One region of the Clostridioides sp. ZZV15-6598 genome, then DNA from elsewhere that is predicted to be linked to it. Evidence: riboswitches for the same ligand, from Rfam matches in the RefSeq annotation. Region 1 holds a riboswitch; each other region holds the start of a gene.
What was found. A riboswitch is a leader RNA that binds a small molecule or an ion and turns the genes downstream of it on or off. The one in region 1 is predicted to bind FMN.

Region 1 (6,217 bases):
GTACCCAAACTACTTCTATATTTTCCTGAGTAACATCATGTCTTAAAAGGCAATCTTGAGCACCAGATAAAAGTTTTGATGTTATAAATTCATTAAAACGAGAGTTTATTATACCTATTTTCAAATCTTTTCCAATAAGTTTTCCTTCATATATCATTTTTATTTCCTCCAATTTTATTTAGGTTACAAATCTATATTTTTAGTATACATATATTATTGTAATAAAAATTACTTAGTAGAATAATAATTAAATACCATTAATTATATAATATCTAATAGATGTCCCATTTTATCTTTCTTAGTTTTTAGATATAATTTATTAAAATCATTGATTTCTTCATTAATAGGAACTCTATGTTCAATCTTTATTCCATATTTTTCTAATTGATTTATTTTGTCAGGATTATTACTTAAAAGGTTTATACTTTTTATATGTAAGTTTTTTAATATCTGAGCAGCGATATAAAAATCTCTCATATCTTCTTCAAATCCAAGCATTAAATTTGCTTCAACAGTATCATAACCTTCTTCTTGAAGCTTATAAGCTTTAATTTTGTTTAAAAGACCAATACCTCTACCTTCCTGTTTCATATAAATTAAAACACCACTTCCATTTTCTACAATTTTTTTCATAGAAGTTTCTAGTTGTAAGCCACAATCACATTTTAAAGAATGAAATACATCACCTGTTAAACATTCAGAATGAAGTCTAACTAGTGTATTTTCTTCATTTACATTTCCGTAAGTAAGGGCAATGTGTTCTTCATTTGAATAAATATCTTTATATCCTATGATTTCAAAATTTCCATATTTTGTTGGGAGAAAAGCACTAGAAATTTTTTCTATAGTGTTTTCATTTTTTTTACGATATTCTATTAAGTCTTTTATAGTAATGATTTTTAAATTATGTTTTTCTTTAAATATCATTAAATCATCAACTCTTGCCATTGTACCATCATCTTTCATTATTTCGCAGATAAGACCAATTTCCTTAAATCCTGCAAGTCTAGCAAGGTCTACAGAAGCTTCTGTATGTCCATCTCTAACTAGAACACCTCCAGTTTTTGCGATTAATGGGAATACATGCCCAGGAGTTTTAAAATCTTTACTTGTGGAACTTTCATTACAGAATAGTTTGACTGTCTCAGCTCTCTCATATGCAGATATACCTGTTAAAGTATCTATGCCATCTATAGTTACAGTAAATGCAGTTTGAAATGTGTCTGTATTTTCTTTAACCATAAGAGGTATATTTAAACTTTTAAATTTTTCTTCAGTAGCAGGAAGACAAATAAGGCCTCTACCATATGTAGCCATAAAGTTTATTGTCTCAGGTGTAGCCATTTCAGCTGCCATCAATAAATCTCCTTCATTTTCTCTGCTTTCATCATCAACTACGATTACCATTTTTCCATTTTTGATATCATTAATAGCTTCTTTAATAGTGTTAAACATGTAATTCACTCCTTTATTATTTTTAAAAACCATTTTTAAATAAAAATTCTTTATCTATGTTTGATTTATAGTTACTACTGTTAGAATTTAATTCCTTGTAGTTTTTTACAAGAAAATTATTAACATACTTTCCAATTACATCACTTTCTAAATTGACAAAGTCTCCAATGTTCTTTGTCAATAGAGTAGTGTTAAATTTAGTATGAGGTATAACAGAAACTTTAAATATTTCATCATCTAAATAAGCTATAGTTAGACTTACACCATCAATAGCAACAGAGCCTTTGTGTATTATTGTTGATAAAAGTTCTTTGATTGGTTGGATGCTTACTAAAACTGCATTTTCATCTTTTTCAAATTTACAAATAGTACCTTTACTATCAACATGACCTGTTACTATGTGTCCACCAAATCTAGAAGAAAGACTCATAGCTCTTTCAAGATTTACTTTATCATTTGGATTTAAAGAACTTAGATTTGTGGAACGAACTGTTTCCATCATGACATCAGCAGTAAATTCATTTTTACCTAAACTTGAAACAGTTAAACAAACTCCATTTACAGCAATACTATCTCCAAGATTTGTGCCATCTAGTATTTTATTTGATTGTATGGTGACCTTTCCACTTTTGCCATTAGCTGTAATTTTTTTAAGTATTCCGACTTCTTCTACTATGCCAGTAAACATTTTAACCTCCTAGACATGTATATTTATAAATTTAATTTAAAACATCAGACTCTACTAAAATATCTCCATCTATTAAAGTTACATTCTTAATTTCTAATTGTATAGCATCTGATAGGTAATTTATTCCATATCCAGAAACGAAGGTAGGAGCATCTTTTCCACCTATAATTTTAGGTGATAAAAATAATTTGACTTTATCAACTAAATTGTTTCTAAATAGACTGTCATTAAGTGTAGCACCACCTTCAACTAAAACAGAATCAATTTTTAATTCTCCTAATTTATGCATTACAAATTCTAAATCTACCATATTATTTTTTTTAGGAGAAAGTACTACTTCAATATTATTTTTTCTTAGAACTGATGATTTTTCACTATCTTCACAACACGTAAAAACTATGGTTTTATTGCTTTTATCTTTAACTACTTTGCTATCAACTGGTAATTTTAAGTTTGTGTCTATTATTATTCTTACAGGTTGAGATACATTTTCTTGGTTAAGTCTGCAAGTTAACAACGGATTATCATTTAAAACTGTGTTTATCCCAACCATTATACCTTGATATTTATTTCTATACTTATGACTTAAATATCTTGATGATTCATTAGATATCCATTTTGATTCTAGCGATTTTGTTGCAATCTTGCCATCCAAACTTACTGCTGATTTTACAATACAAAGAGGTTTTTTTGTTTTTATGTAGTAAAAAAATATTTCATTTAATTGTTTTGCTTCTTTTTCTAATACACCTACAGTAACATCAATATTATTGTCCCTTAGTTTTTTTACTCCATTACCACAAACGATTGGATTTGGGTCTAATGTAGATATTACGACTCTCTTAATCTTATTTTGAATAATTTTATCTACACAAGGAGGTGTTTTTCCATAATGAGAACATGGTTCTAAATTTACATAAAGAGTGGTATCTTTTAAACTTTGATTAGCACTATTTATAGCATTTATTTCAGCGTGATTAGAGCCAAATCTCTCATGATATCCTTTACCTATTATGTCGTTATCCTTAACGATTACACATCCCACTAATGGATTTGGATTTACAAAACCTTCTCCGTTTTTGGCTAATTCAATAGCTTTTTTCATATAATAAATATCTTTCTCTTTTTGGCTTATAAATTTCACAATATTTACACCTCCTATTTAAACTTAGATAATTTTTAAACAAAAAAACCTGAGAATTAACTCAGGGTTTAGAATAATCTACAATAAATATTGTATAAATGTATAGCAAAACTGCTCTACAAAAACACTTATTTAGCATATATCTTCTTCCATCCAGACTTTACTGTCGGCTTTGGAATTTAACCAAATCAACCAAGTTTTAACTCAGCTCGCGGGCTATACCGCCGATTGGGAATTTCACCCTACCCCGAAGATTAAGTATTAAATTTATATTTAGAATGTATCATAAATTATTTTACTTTGCAAACTATTTTTTGAAAAATATATGTTAATATATAATATATAACAGCTAGAAACTTTGGAATAATGCGATTGTGAATATAAAAATAAAAATTTGAACATAATCAGAAAAGAAGTTTAATTAATTTGAATTGGGAGAGAAATATATGAATAAAAAACCTTTAGAAATATTATCAAAATACTATGGATATACAAGTTTTAGAAAAGGCCAAGAGTCCATAATAAATTCTATTTTGAATAAAAAAGATGTATTAGCTATAATGCCAACTGGAGGAGGAAAATCTATATGTTATCAACTTCCAGCATTGATATTAGATGGGATGACAGTAGTGATTTCACCACTTATATCTCTTATGAAAGACCAAGTAGATGCTTTAAAAGCCATGGGAATCAATGCTGCTTTTATAAATAGTTCATTAGGAAACAAAGAATTTAATGAAATATTAAATAATATTAGAAAAAATACTTATAAAATACTTTATATTGCTCCAGAAAGATTAGATACCCAAGAATTTCTTGAACTAATAAATAATAATGACATAAGCCAAATTGCAATAGATGAAGCACATTGTGTATCTCAATGGGGACATGACTTTAGACTGAGTTATAGAAGGATTTCTACGTTTATCAATAGTTTGTCTAAAAGACCTATAGTCACAGCTTTTACAGCTACTGCATCAGAAGAGGTAAGAGCTGATATAATAAATTTATTGTGTTTAGAGAGTCCAGATTGTTACATAACAGGGTTTGATAGAGAAAATTTAGCAATAAATATAGTAAAATCATCTAGTAAAAATAAATATATTTTAGATTATATTCAAAATCATAAAAATGAGTCTGGAATTATATATACAGCTACTAGAAAAGAAGTTGAAAATATTTATAATGGCTTAGCAAAGAGAAATATATCTGTATCAAAATACCATGCAGGTTTATCTAAAAATGAAAGAAATAAGAATCAAGAAGATTTTATAAATGACAATATAGATATAATGATAGCAACAAATGCATTTGGAATGGGTATTGATAAGCCCAATATAAGATGGGTTATACACTACAATATGCCCCAAAGTGTAGAAAATTACTACCAAGAGATAGGGAGAGCAGGTAGGGATGGAGAAAAAAGTGAATGTATACTTTTATTTTCTCTAGGAGATGTACATATACAAAAATATTTAATAGATATTGGTGTTGAAAATCCTGAAAGAAAATTATTTCAACATAAAAAACTTCAGCATATGATTGATTTAGTTTATAGTAATTCATGCTATAGGAAGACAATATTAAGTTACTTTGGGGAACATTATGTAGAAAACTGTAATAACTGTAGTAATTGTTTAGTTGAAGGTGAAATAGTAGATAAAACTATAGATGCTCAAAAAGTTATTTCATGTGTAGCTAGAATGAAAAGAAGCTATGGTGTTACTACTATTGTAGATGTACTTAGAGGTTCCAAAAACAAAAAAATTTTACAACTTGGTTTAGATACTTTGTCTACATATAATATTATGAGAGATTACTCAAGTGAAGACTTGAAGAATTTTATAAACACATTAGTTTCTCATGGTTTTTTAGATTTAGTCGAAACTTTAGGTAGCGGAAACAGAGGAAGTTATCCAACTATAAGATTAAATGATATGTCTATGAAAGTTTTGAAGGGTGAGGCAAAGGTAGAATTTAAGGAAATTGTAATGACAAAATCCCTAGAAGTAGAAGATGAATTATATAGTGCTTTAAGAGAATTAAGACACTTAATTGCAAGTGAAGAAAAAATAGCTCCATATATGGTTTTTGGAGATGGAACACTTAGAGCTATGTCTAGTAGTTATCCAGTCAATAAAGAAGAAATGCTAAATATATCTGGAGTAGGAGAAATTAAATATCAAAAATATGGTGAAGATTTTGAAACACTAATAAAAGAATATGTCGAAAAAAATAATATTGATAAAAAGGATAAAGAAAAAAATGTCGATTTAATAAATGTTAATAGTGAATTTCTTGAAATTAATACAGATAAAGCTTTATATGAAAAGCTAGTAAATATTCGAGAAGAATATGCCAAGAAAGAAAAATTACTTCCATATATGATTTTAGCTAATAAGGCTTTGAAAGAAATAAGTGGAAGATACCCACTTGATAAAGAACAATTAAAGGATATTTCAGGTATAGGTGAAGTAAAAATTGAAAAGTATGGGGCTAGTATTTTAGATGAAGTTAAACAGTATGTAAAAGAAAATAATATTGATGTTAATTGGGAGAAAAAGAAAAAAAGAAAATTGATACTAGATGGAGAAAGCAGAAAAAACAATGAAATAGCATTAGATTTGTTAAATCAAGGTAAGGATATACAAAGTGTAAGTCAAGAAATAGAAGTATCTTTATCTACAGTTATTGGATATGTATATGATTATGTAAAAGATGGGCAAAGTATATCATTTACATTAGATTTAGAAAGTTTTTATAGTGAAGATGAAAAGAAGATGATTTTAGAAGTATGTGAAGAAGTAGGTTATGAAAATTTAAATAACATAAAAAGAAAACTTCCAGATTCAATAAAGTATGAAAATATAAGGGCTGTGATACTTAAATCTTATCTTGAAAATTCGAAAAAAGGTGTATTATTAGAGTAA
Region 2 (6,257 bases), on a different contig from region 1:
ATAGGATTTTTAACATATATATTTTCTATAAACACTATTTTAGTTTTTCCATCCTCTTCAAAAAATTCACCTTGCCAATTACCATAAAAAAATTTATTTTCCATATTAAATTTATAAAGCTTATTTTTAGTTTTTTCTGTAACAGTAAATTTTGTGCTGTTTCCATCCTTATTGTACTCAATAAAAGTACTTCCATCATCTGATACTTCAATTTTACTTATATCACTTCTCCATTTATAATCACTATTGTCTGTAACTATATTCCAAACTGTTTCTACATCTGTATTAAAGTAAGCTGTTATCTCAGATACTCTACATTTTTTCATATACTCCTCCTACGTCTTATTGGAACCCAAATTTCACTAACATAATTATCTTTATTACTGTCTCCTCCAAAATAAAGTTCAAAATTGAAATCAGCAACTGGTTCATAGCTAGAACATTGGAAAAACTCACTATATATTTTTACCCATAGGTTTTGAATAGAATTTGGCATGGCACCTGTACACTTGAAAATAGCCCATTTATGACAGGGTATTGTAAATGAGGTAAATTCATCATTTTTAGGTTTTTCATTTGTCTCAACAGCTGCATAATAATTAAATAATTGTTTGTTTTGTGAAACTGCCATTTCATCTATTCCCAAAACCCCACCTTTTGTAATAGTGTTTTCTTTCACATAAGAAATTAATTCTCTATACAAGCTAGTCTTAAACAAGTCTTGCCAAAACTTTGGTATCTGTCTTCTGAAAATATCTTCATCTTTAGAAAATTGTTTCTTTAAAGCAATTACTGAAAATTCTCCCTTATCGACAATTTTGTAATCTAAAGTATTTCCTCCATCTAAAGATATTTTTAATGTTATTTTGCTAAATGATTTTAGGTTTGAATTTCCCTTTCTAGCAATAGATGGCGTTATCCCATGAAATCTAACAAAGGCTTTAGTAAAGCTTTCTGCTGTTTCGTAACCATATTTAAATGCTATGTCTATGATTTTACTATTTGAAGTAGTTAATTCAAGCCCAGCTAAAGTTAATCTTCTATTCCTAATATATTCACCAACAGAGATACCTACTAATACACTAAACATTCGTTGATAATAAAAAACTGACACATTTGTATACCTTGCTAAATATTCATAATCTAACTTTTCTAAAATATTTTCTTCAATATAATCAATAGATTGTTGTAATCCCTCTAACCATTGCATTTCATATGTACCTCCATATTTTATAATAAATCTTATAAATTTTCTTGTCTTTTTGTGCAAAGATTTATCTGTTTAAATTATAGCAAAAAACAGCAAACTGCCATAGCTTCAGAGCTATACCAGTTTGCTGTTGATTATATACTAGTTAATATTAATTTTAAACAGACATATTTTATATATTTTCCTCATACTTTGAGATTCTCTTAACTAATTCATCTCTCAGTTTTCCTACTTCATCAAATCTCATGTTAGGACTATAGTAACTTTCTATAATATCATGTTTTGATTTAGCTCTCTTAAGATTTAAAATTGACCAACAAATTAAGTCATCTAAAACTTTTTCATCAAATTTAATATCTTCTTCGTACTTAAGTAATTTTTCTCTATTTAAAAATTGATTCAAATCAATTGTATCTTCATCTTTAAAAGTACTACTTATAGTTATTCCTATATCTAAATCAGTTAATAATATAGTTTCAATTTTTTCAGGAATAAGTGGATAGTGATAAACTTCTACATTCAAGCCTTTCTCAATAGCTTTTTTGTACACTTTACTCAAAAGTGTAGTTTTTCCAGCGCCTATTTCTCCTGATAAGTAATAAACCTTACCTACATCCTTTAAAATATGTTCTGTATAATCTAAACATCCTACAGGAGTTATCCCTGAGCCAAATAAATGCTTTTCTTTCTTTAATTTTCCTGTACTATCTACTCCATCAAATAATCTTTTTATGAATTCTTCTGTAACTAAATTTACTTTTCCATAATCCATACAGTCAGAATATTTTTCCTCGATATCTCTAAAGATTGGCTCTGCTGATTTCAAAAATTTGAATGCTCTTTTGAAAGCATTACTAATATCTTTATCATAGCTTGAAATTTCTTGTCTATTTTTTTCTAACTCCTCTGTATTCCAGTAATCTCCTAAATTAATTATCTCGTCCAAAGCACCTGGGAGTTTAGGGTCTACAGTATGTGGAGCAGTTGCATCCATAAGTACCACGCCTAGTTTCTTTATAACTACACCATCCAACGAACTTGGGTCAGAAGGACAATGATATAATTCAATATCATATCCTCTATGCAAAAATTCTTTATAAATTTTTTTCATTAGTGAGGATTTTCCTACTCCAGGTCCACCCTTTAAACAAAAAACTCTTTTTACATTTTCAGGAATTATATAATCAAAAAAAGAATATGAGCCTTGTGATGTGTTTCCACCTGGAAATGCCTTTTTTATCTTTCCTTCCATATTAGCGCCTCCTCATAATTTACCATACCTCTTAATTAAGATATTAATATTATACGAGTTTTGTTACAGCTTTATGCTTTTGCTAAATATAAAACTTATCACTCAGCAGTGACAATAACTTATTTTACTCAATTTCAATCTATTATACTCTAGTTTAAGTTCCGTCCAAAACTATAATAAAACTGTCTATACTGTAGTATAGTTGTCTGTATTACTTAAATCTAATTGTTTCCATTGTTATTTTATGTTAAAATAAAATTAAAAAATACATCTGTTTTTCTTCAGAAATGGGTGAAATTCCCTATCGGCGGTAAAAGCCCGCGAGCCTTATGGCAGAATTTGGTCAAATTCCAAAGCCGACAGTAAAATCTGGATGGTAGAAGAAAATAGTATATGAGTACCTTTATGTAATTTTACATGAGTAATCTATACAAATCCTTCAACTACCGTATTTATTCATGAAAATAAACATATTCTAAGGTACCTAAGATATAGGTGCTTTTTTGTTGTTTATTTTGTAACTATACTGTACTTATAAAACAAAATCTACTATGTAAAAGATTGGGGTGTTATCAGTGAAACAAAAATGGATAGTATTAATCATCATCTGTATTGGTGTATTTATGTCTACTCTTGATGGAAGTATACTAAATATCGCAAATCCTACAATTGCTGCTGACTTTAAAATTAATATGTCGCAAATCCAATGGGTAGTTACAGCTTATATGTTGGTTGTAACAGCTACTATGTTGTTTTTTGGAAAGCTCGGTGATAAGGTAGGTTCAAATTATCTATATACGTTAGGATTTTTTATATTTACAATAGGTTCCTTTCTATGTAGTATATCTAATAGTTTAGTAACATTGATTTTATCAAGAATATTTCAAGCAATTGGAGCAAGTATTTTAATGGCAACTGGACTTGGTATAGTTTCTAATGCATTTCCAGCAAATGAGAAGGGAAAGGCTATAGGAATTACTGGTGCAGTAGTTGGTATAGGAAATATGAGTGGTCCTGTAATTGGTGGAATACTTTTAGAACACTTTGGATGGCCTTCTATTTTCATCATCAATATACCTATTGGTATTATAGCAGTCCTTCTTGGGATGAAATTTCTACCAAAACCTATTTTAGATGAACAAAACAAAAGTTTTGATATACTAGGTCTTCTATTATTTGCATCTTGTACCACACTTATATTGCTTGCAATGAATGGAGAAGGAAATACAAAATGGTATATAGGAATAGTAGCAATTATAGCATTTTTATTGTTAGTATTAAGAGAGGTAAAATTTGAACAAAGTTTTATTGATTTACCTTTGTTTAAAAATAGAAATTTCACTGTGGGGAATATTATTGGAATAGCTTGTTATTTCCCTCAAATGGCAGTATCTTTCCTACTTCCTTTTTATCTAGAACAACTAAAAAATTTATCTCCTATGATGGCTGGTTCTGTCATGACTGTTCATCCACTTATTATGGTACTTATAGCACCTATTGCAGGCTCTCTTTCTGACAAACATGGTGCAAAAAATATTCTAACTGTATCTTTTTCATTTATGACTATTGCTCTAGTTGGAATGGCACTTTTAAAAGCAGATTCTCCATTATATCTTTTGATTCTATGTTTAATTATTTTTGGCTTTGGATTAGGCTCTTTTAGTTCACCAAACAATAGTAGTATCTTGGCAGACGTTCCACCTCAAAAGCAAGGATATGGAGGAAGTTTTCTTGCAACAGTTCGTAATTTGTCATTTGCTCTTGGAACAGCCTTTTTCAGTAGTTTCTTTGCACAAAGACTTACATATCATCAAAAGTCTACAAGTCATACACTGGCTTATGTTGCAGCTAGTAATCAATCTTACTGGATTGCAGCAGCAGTATGCTTTATAGGACTTATACTTACAATTTTCTTTATGAAAAAGACAGAAAAAGCCACTTCTTAGTCAATATTTATTACTAATTATATAAATCGCCAAACCTTTAAACAAACTAATTTATATTAATTTTATTGATTTATAACAATAATTACCAATATATATTGTTTATAAACAACAAGGATGCCACAAAATATCAGTTAAAAATACTTTGAGGCATCCTTTATTTGATTTTAATATATATAACATTTAAAATTAATCTACTGTTATTTCATATCCATGTTGATTGTATTGATTTACAATTTCTTCCCAAAGTTCTTCAACACCAGTCTTTTTTAGTGAAGAAACAGGAATTACTTTTTCGCTACTCTCCATTTGCAATTTCTTTCTTATAATACTTATATGCTTTTGATATTGTCCTCTAGATATTTTGTCTGCCTTAGTTGCAATAATTACACAGTTATATCCAAAGTGTTTTATCCATTCGTACATAAGTTTATCATCTGCTGTAGGTTCATGTCTAATATCTACAAGTAGGAATATAGAGCATAGTTCTTGTCTACTTTCTAGATATCGTTCCATTATACCTCCCCATTTCTCTTTTTCAGATTTGGCTATTTTAGCATACCCATATCCTGGAAGGTCTACAAAATAAAATTCGTTATTTATAAGATAGAAATTTATAGTTCTAGTTTTTCCTGGTGTTTGACTAGTTCTAGCAAAGTTTCTTCTGTTAAGTAATGTATTTATTATCGATGATTTTCCAACATTTGACCTACCAGCTAGTGCTATCTCTGGTACACCTTCTGCTGGATACTGTGATTTATTCACAGCACTCATAGTTATCTCTGAACTTCTAATTTTCATTTTTTTCACCACTCTTTAATAAAGCTTGTTCTAATACTTCATCCATATGCTCTACAAGCACAAACTCCATCTTCTCTTTTACATTTTCTGGTATCTCATCTAAATCAGCTTCACACTCTTTAGGAATTAATACTTTTGTTATACCAGCTCTATGAGCTGCTAATAGTTTTTCCTTAACTCCTCCTACAGCTAACACTCTACCTCTTAAAGTTATTTCTCCTGTCATAGCTATATTACCTGGTACAGGTCTTTTAGTAAGTGCTGAAATCACTGCAAGTGCCATAGTTATACCAGCTGATGGCCCATCCTTTGGAACAGCACCTTCTGGAATGTGTATATGAATATCATTAGTTTTATAAAAATCAGGGTCAATATCAAACTTGTCCACTATTGATCTTATATAAGAAATACCTGTCTTAGCAGATTCTTTCATAACATCTCCTAGTTTTCCAGTTAATACAATTTCACCCTTTCCTTTAAGCACATTTACCTCTACTTCAAGAGTAACTCCACCAACTGCTGTCCATGCAAGTCCATTTACAAGCCCTATTTGAGGATTAAGCTCTGCAAGTTGGTATTTAAACATATCTTTTCCAAGATATTTTTCTAAGTCAGACTTATTTACAATAACTTCTTCAAGTGTTGGGTCCTCAACGTATTTTTTTGCAACTTTTCTACAAACTTTACCAATAGTTCTTTCTAATGTTCTTACTCCAGCTTCTCTTGTATAATGATTTATTATGCTTCTTAAAGTTTCATCATCCATTTTTACAAAATTCTCTTTTAAAGCATGTTCTTTAATTTGTTTTGGGAGTAAGTATTTTTTTGCTATATTTAATTTTTCTTCTTCTATATATCCAGATACTTCTATTACTTCCATTCTATCCAATAATGGTCTTGGAATATTGCTTAAACTATTTGCTGTTGTAACAAATAGTATCTTTGATAAATCAAAAGGTATTTCTAAATAGTGGTCCACAAAATCCTTATTTTGCTCTGGGTCTAATACTTCTAGCATAGCTGAAGCTGGGTCACCTTTATAATCTGCTGC
Region 3 (6,257 bases), on a different contig from region 1:
TTTCTGTTTGATTTTTTATATACATAAGCATCTTTCCATTTTGTCTTACAATCTCTGTACATATCTCTTCTGTATAGTTATCTATGTAATTTAGTACATCTTTAATATTGTACTTTTTATCCAAATATCTTATAGCTCTTATACATGTTTCTTCTGTCTTATTATTAACAAATTGTAGGCTTCTTCCATCTTGTTTGACTGCTTCTGAACATATTTTTTCTGTTTGCTGGTTTACATATTGTAATGCCATACCATTTTGACTTACAGCTTCTATACACATTTTTTCTGTTTGGTTTTGTACATATTGAAGTGCTTTATAGTTTTGTTTTATAGCTTCTATACATAATTCTTCACTTTGCTCTCTAACATATGCAAGACACCTGCCATCTTTTTTAATTGCTTCTAAACATATTTTTCTTGTTTGAACCTCTAAAGCTTTTAATATACTTACAACATCTATATTGGAAGAACATCTTATTGCTTGTATAATAAGTTCTTCTGTTTGATTTCTTACATACTTAAGTGCATTGCAATCCTTTTTTATTGCTTCAAGACATATATACTCAGTTTGTTCTTTTACATATTCAAGTGCTCTATAATTGTACCTTATAGCTTCTAAACATAATTCTTCTGTTTGATCTTTTACATACTTCAAAGCTTTATAATTCTGTCTTACAGCTAAAGTACACATACCATCTGTTTGATTATTTATATTTTCTAATTCATGATAATCATACTTCACTCTTTCCATATTTTCAATATACTCATTTGTAATATACTTTAAAGAATCTCCTAACATTTTACTATCAATGCCTATATGAATATTTTCCCAATCACTATTAAAATAATACCCTTTATCGTCTAAAAATACTTTTTTCATTGTTTTACATATTTTCATAAATCTACTCTCCTATCATTATTAAATTAGCTATTATTAAGAATCACATTTCAAAACATTATTTATTCTTAATAATAACTTTATTTTTTGTTTATTATGAATTCGCTCTGCATATTGTAGATACCTTTTTAGTATTTTAATAGTTAATCGTTTTAATTCTTCCTTTATTTTAAAAATTAAATCTGTCTAAATATTTCTTATTTTAAATACATTTTTTGATAAATTAATAAAGCCATAATGTATTTAATACATCAATCACAACATGAGACTGAAGTTATAAATAAATTATGGCTTTTCAATATATTTAATTTTAAAATTTTATATTTTCTTGTCTGATTATTTTTTTATTACATTTCCCATTTTTTTATAAAGTGGTAATGTTACTAAAGATATTATCACAGCTTTTAGTACATTAAATGGTGCTATCATCCAAATTACAAAAGTAAATAGGTCGTGAATTTTAGGATTTAGAGCTGAACCTAAGCCTATTATAGCATCTAGTCCCATCATTTGACCATAAAGTGGTAACATTACAAAATAATTCACTAATGAACCAATTATAGTCATTGCTATTGTTCCTAATACAAATCCAATTAATACACCTTTTAAATCTTTACTTCTCTTATATGAATAACAAAGTATCATTACGTAAGAACCACCAATTAATATATTTGCAAATTCTCCTATACCTCCAGTTGTTGTTGCTGTAATTGCTTGTAGTATATTTTTTACTACAACTATTCCAAACCCAACTACTGGTCCTAAAGACATACCACCAAATATTGCTGGAATATCTGACAAGTCAATTTTTAAGAAATCTGGAAATATACCTGGTATTGGTGCTTGAATAAACATTAATAAATAAGATATTGCTGATAAAATTGACATTACTACTAAAGTTCTTGTTGAAATCATATTACTTCTTTTTGCTGTACTTTGCATAATTATTATCCTCCTAATAAATATATTTATATTTTTTAGGAAAAACAAAAAACTCGAAGATCCTATCTTCGAGTTTTTATGGATATAGTTTAAACAAACTAAAATAAACTTATTTATATTCCATAAATATCTTCTCTCATCCAGACTTTACTGTCGGCTTTGGAATTTCACCAAATCAACCACATAAGTAGTTCGCGGGCTATACCGCCGGTAGGGAATCTCACCCTGCCCCGAAGATCTTCTTTGATTTTTTAATTTTCCTTACACTCTTATATTAGTTAATTTTTTAATAATTGTCAAGTTATTTTTTTTCGTACACTACCTTGCCATTTATTATAGTGTAAAGTACATTACTTTGAATCTCTAGTGGAGAATTATCCCAAATTACTATATCTGCATCTTTACCAACTTCTATAGAACCTACTCTATCTTCAATTCCTAGAGTCTTAGCTGGATTTATTGTAATAGATTCTATTGCCTTTTCTTCTTTCATACCATGCTTAGCTGCTATTCCTGCACATATTGGAAGATATTGAACTGGTATTACTGGATGGTCTGTCATTATACATACATCAAGCCCTGCATTTGAAAGTATCCCAGCTGTGTTAAAAGTTAAATTTCTAAGTTCAAACTTAGACCTTTCTGATAATGATGGTCCTACTATTACAGGAAATCCTTCTTCCAATAGCTCCTCCACTATAAGATGACCTTCTGTACAATGGTCTAATGTAAGCTTTAAATTAAACTCTTTTGCAATTCTTATAGCTGTAAACATATCATCAGCTCTATGAGCATGTGCTTTAAAAGGAATTTCCCCTCTTAAAACAGGTATCAAACTTTCCATTTTTATGTCATATTCAGGTTTTTCACAGTCTTCATCATCATGACTTTCATACAGGTCGACTTCCTCTAAATATTCTTCTGCTTTTTTAAGATTTTCTCTAAGCAATGAAGCTATTGCCATTCTAGTTTGTGGAGATTTATCATCTTGACCATAACAACTTTTTGGATTTTCTCCAAAGGCTATTTTAGATGCTACTGGATTTTTTATTACCATTTTATCAATTCTTTTTCCATATGTCTTTATAGCTATACATTGACCTCCCATAACATTTGCACTTCCAGGAGTTGTACACACAGAAGTTATACCACCTTCAAAAGCTTCTTTAAATGTTCTGTCCATTGGATTAATTCCATCTATAGGATTTAATTGTGGTGTTATTGGGTCAGTTTCTTCATTTCCATCTGCTCCTTCAAATCCTATACCATCTTCCCACAATCCCAAATGAGTGTGGGCATCTATAAACCCTGGAAACACAAATTTACCACTTGCATCTATCACCTCTACATCTAAAGGTGCTATTAAATCTTTTCCTATTTCTATTATTTTTCCTTGGTCTATAAGTATATCTCCTTGAATTACTCCATTTGTTATGGTATTTATATTACCATTTTTTACAAAAACCATTCATTTTCCTCCTGATTTTCAATACTATACTTTTCAATACTATACTACTTATTTTAAATATTATTTCCTTACAATCCTATTTCATAATTTCTTAAATTTTTTTATTATGATACTTACATTCACAATCGTTACATGTAAGTATCATAACTAAACATAACTTAACCTATTTTTTCATTGACAATGCTACTCTTTTTTTATTTAAGTCAATCCCAATTACTTTTACATCTACTATATCACCTACTGTAACAATACTCATAGGGTCTTTTACAAAGCTATTACTCATTTCTGATTTATGAACTAATCCATCATTTTTTATTCCAATATCTACAAATGCTCCAAAATCTACAACATTTCTTATTGTACCTTTTAAAGACATTCCTTCTTGTATATCTTCAATTTTTAGGACATCAGTTCTAAGTATAGGCTTTATACCCTCTTCTCTTGGGTCTCTTCCTGGTTTTTTGATTTCAGCTATGATATCTCTTAAAGTAACTTGGCCTACTTCCAATTTTTCACTTAATTCTCTCAAACCAATTTCCTTAACTTTTTCATCTATTTCTTCTATATTTTTATTTTTTACATCATCCAAAGAATATCCTATTATTTCAATCATTTTTTTGCATATATCATAGCTTTCAGGATGTACACCCGTATTATCTAGAGGATTTTTTCCATCTAAAATTCTCATAAATCCAGCACATTGAGTAAATGCTTGAGGCCCAAGTCTTTTTACTTTTTTCAGTTGGACCCTTGATGTAAAGTCTCCATTTTCTTCTCTATATGCTATTATATTTTTTGCGATAACCTTACTTATTCCTGCAATATGCTCTAATAGAGAATATGATGCAGTATTTAAATCTACTCCAACACTATTTACGGAATCCTCAACAACTCCATTTAATACTTCTTCTAATCTCTTCTTATTTAAGTCATGTTGATATTGACCTACACCTATACTCTTAGGGTCTATTTTCACAAGTTCTGCTAATGGGTCTTGTAGTCTTCTTGCTATAGATATAGCTCCTCTTATTGATACATTTATATCTGGATGTTCTTCATTTGCAAGTTCAGATGCTGAGTAAACTGATGCACCAGCTTCACTTACTATAACATATTGAACTTCTCTATCTATCTCTTTTATCATTTCTGATACAAATGTTTCTGATTCTCTTGATGCTGTCCCATTTCCTATTGAAATTATATCTATACTATATTTCTCAATTAATTCTTTTAAAGTCTTCTTTGCCCCTTCTACATTATTTTGAGGGTCTGTCGGATATACTGTTGTATAGTCCAATAATTTACCATTTTTATCTACAACCGCTATTTTACAACCAGTTCTAAATGCAGGGTCAAATCCCATAACTACTTTATCTTTAACTGGTGGTTGAAGTAATAAACTTTTAACATTTTTTCCAAATACACTTATAGCTCTTTCTTGAGCTATTTCTGTCAGATGATTTCTTACTTCTCTTTCTATAGATGGGAAAATTAATCTTTTATATGAATCTTCTATTGAATTTACAATTTCATCTTTATTCTTAAAGTTTTTATCATTTACATATTCATTTACTATATAATTTAAAACTTTATCATTATTTATTTCTAATTTAACTTTTAAAAAATTCTCTTTTTCTCCTCTATTTATTGCTAAAACTCTATGTGGAGCCATACTTTTTACTGCTTCACTATAATCGTAATACATATCATAAACTGATTTCTCATCAGTAGAACTTTTACTAACTATCATTCCTTCTCTTAAAGCAAGCTCTCTTATGTATTTTCTAATCTTAGCATCATCTGAAACTGTTTCTGCAATTATATCTCTTGCGCCTTTTAAGGCATCCTCAACAGAAATTACTTCTTTTTCTTCATTTATATAACTCTTCGCCTCTAAATCTATATTATCTAGATTACTCTCTAGTATTGATACTGCTAGATTTTCTAGCCCTTTTTCTTTTGCTATTGTTGCCCTAGTCCTTTTCTTTTGTTTATATGGTGCATATATATCTTCTACTTCTTGTAGTGTTTTTGCTTTTTCTATATTTTGTGTTATTTCATCTGTTAATTTTCCTTGTTCATCTATTAACCTAACTACATCATCTTTTCTACTTTGAAGGTTTCTTAGATACATCAATTTTTCATAGAATTCTCTTAATGTGACATCACTCATCTCACCAGTCATTTCTTTTCTGTATCTAGCTATAAATGGTATTGTATTTCCTTCATCAATAAGCTTTAGCGTATTATTTATTTGTTCGTCTTTGAGATTAAATTCATTTTTTAAGATTTGATTTATATCCAATTTTTTTCACTCCTAATGTTAGTTTTTTCATAAGTATAACGGTAAACAGAACGAAGGCTGAGGGTTGTAGTCCTCAGCCTAAGTGCTGTAAAGTGCATAGTAAGCACTAACCTTCTTATATATCTATCTTAATTACTGTACATTATTTATTAAACTGTCTTATTCATTTTTAAGTATTCATTGATAAACAAGTCTATATTTCCATTCATAACACTATCTACATTTCCAAACTCAGCATTTGTCCTATGGTCTTTGACTAACTTATATGGTTGGAAAACATATGACCTAATTTGGCTACCCCATGTTATTTGTGAATATTTACCTTGTATATCTTCTATTTTTTCCTTTTGCTCTAATTCTTTTAACTCTATCAATTTTGCCATCAAAAGTCTCATGGCTCTATCTTTATTTAAATGTTGAGACCTTTCATTTTGACATTGAACTACTACACCAGTAGGAATATGTGTTATTCTAACAGCTGAGTCAGTTGTGTTTACATGTTGCCCTCCAGCACCAGACGCTCTATATGTGTCTATCTTTAAATCTGATAGGTTAATTTCTACTTCTATATTTTCATCTAACTCTGGTGTTACGTCTATAGAAGCGAATGAAGTATGTCTCTTTCCTGATGGGTCAAATGGAGA

Region 2: another riboswitch for FMN. It lies ahead of KGF50_RS11110 (MFS transporter); the one in region 1 lies ahead of ribD (bifunctional diaminohydroxyphosphoribosylaminopyrimidine deaminase/5-amino-6-(5-phosphoribosylamino)uracil reductase RibD).
Region 3: another riboswitch for FMN. It lies ahead of KGF50_RS05410 (ECF transporter S component); the one in region 1 lies ahead of ribD (bifunctional diaminohydroxyphosphoribosylaminopyrimidine deaminase/5-amino-6-(5-phosphoribosylamino)uracil reductase RibD).

The regions. Positions count from the first base shown of each region.
Region 1 covers NZ_JAGWCS010000125.1:557-6,773, forward strand. Annotated here, with positions in the region: gene ribE (6,7-dimethyl-8-ribityllumazine synthase) at 1-157, opposite strand, end outside; gene KGF50_RS17420 (bifunctional 3,4-dihydroxy-2-butanone-4-phosphate synthase/GTP cyclohydrolase II) at 262-1,455, opposite strand; gene KGF50_RS17425 (riboflavin synthase) at 1,478-2,143, opposite strand; gene ribD (bifunctional diaminohydroxyphosphoribosylaminopyrimidine deaminase/5-amino-6-(5-phosphoribosylamino)uracil reductase RibD) at 2,175-3,287, opposite strand; FMN riboswitch at 3,425-3,546, opposite strand; gene recQ (DNA helicase RecQ) at 3,734-6,217, shown strand.
Region 2 covers NZ_JAGWCS010000049.1:120-6,376, forward strand. Annotated here, with positions in the region: gene KGF50_RS11095 (SRPBCC family protein) at 1-326, opposite strand, end outside; gene KGF50_RS11100 (AraC family transcriptional regulator) at 323-1,210, opposite strand; gene KGF50_RS11105 (ATP-binding protein) at 1,383-2,462, opposite strand; FMN riboswitch at 2,736-2,851, shown strand; gene KGF50_RS11110 (MFS transporter) at 3,038-4,408, shown strand; gene yihA (ribosome biogenesis GTP-binding protein YihA/YsxC) at 4,595-5,206, opposite strand; gene lon (endopeptidase La) at 5,196-6,257, opposite strand, start outside.
Region 3 covers NZ_JAGWCS010000017.1:45,888-52,144, reverse strand. Annotated here, with positions in the region: gene KGF50_RS05415 (DUF4116 domain-containing protein) at 1-898, opposite strand, end outside; gene KGF50_RS05410 (ECF transporter S component) at 1,235-1,840, opposite strand; FMN riboswitch at 1,965-2,082, opposite strand; gene KGF50_RS05405 (amidohydrolase) at 2,142-3,308, opposite strand; gene KGF50_RS05400 (Tex family protein) at 3,472-5,613, opposite strand; one part of gene prfB (peptide chain release factor 2) at 5,763-6,257, opposite strand, start outside.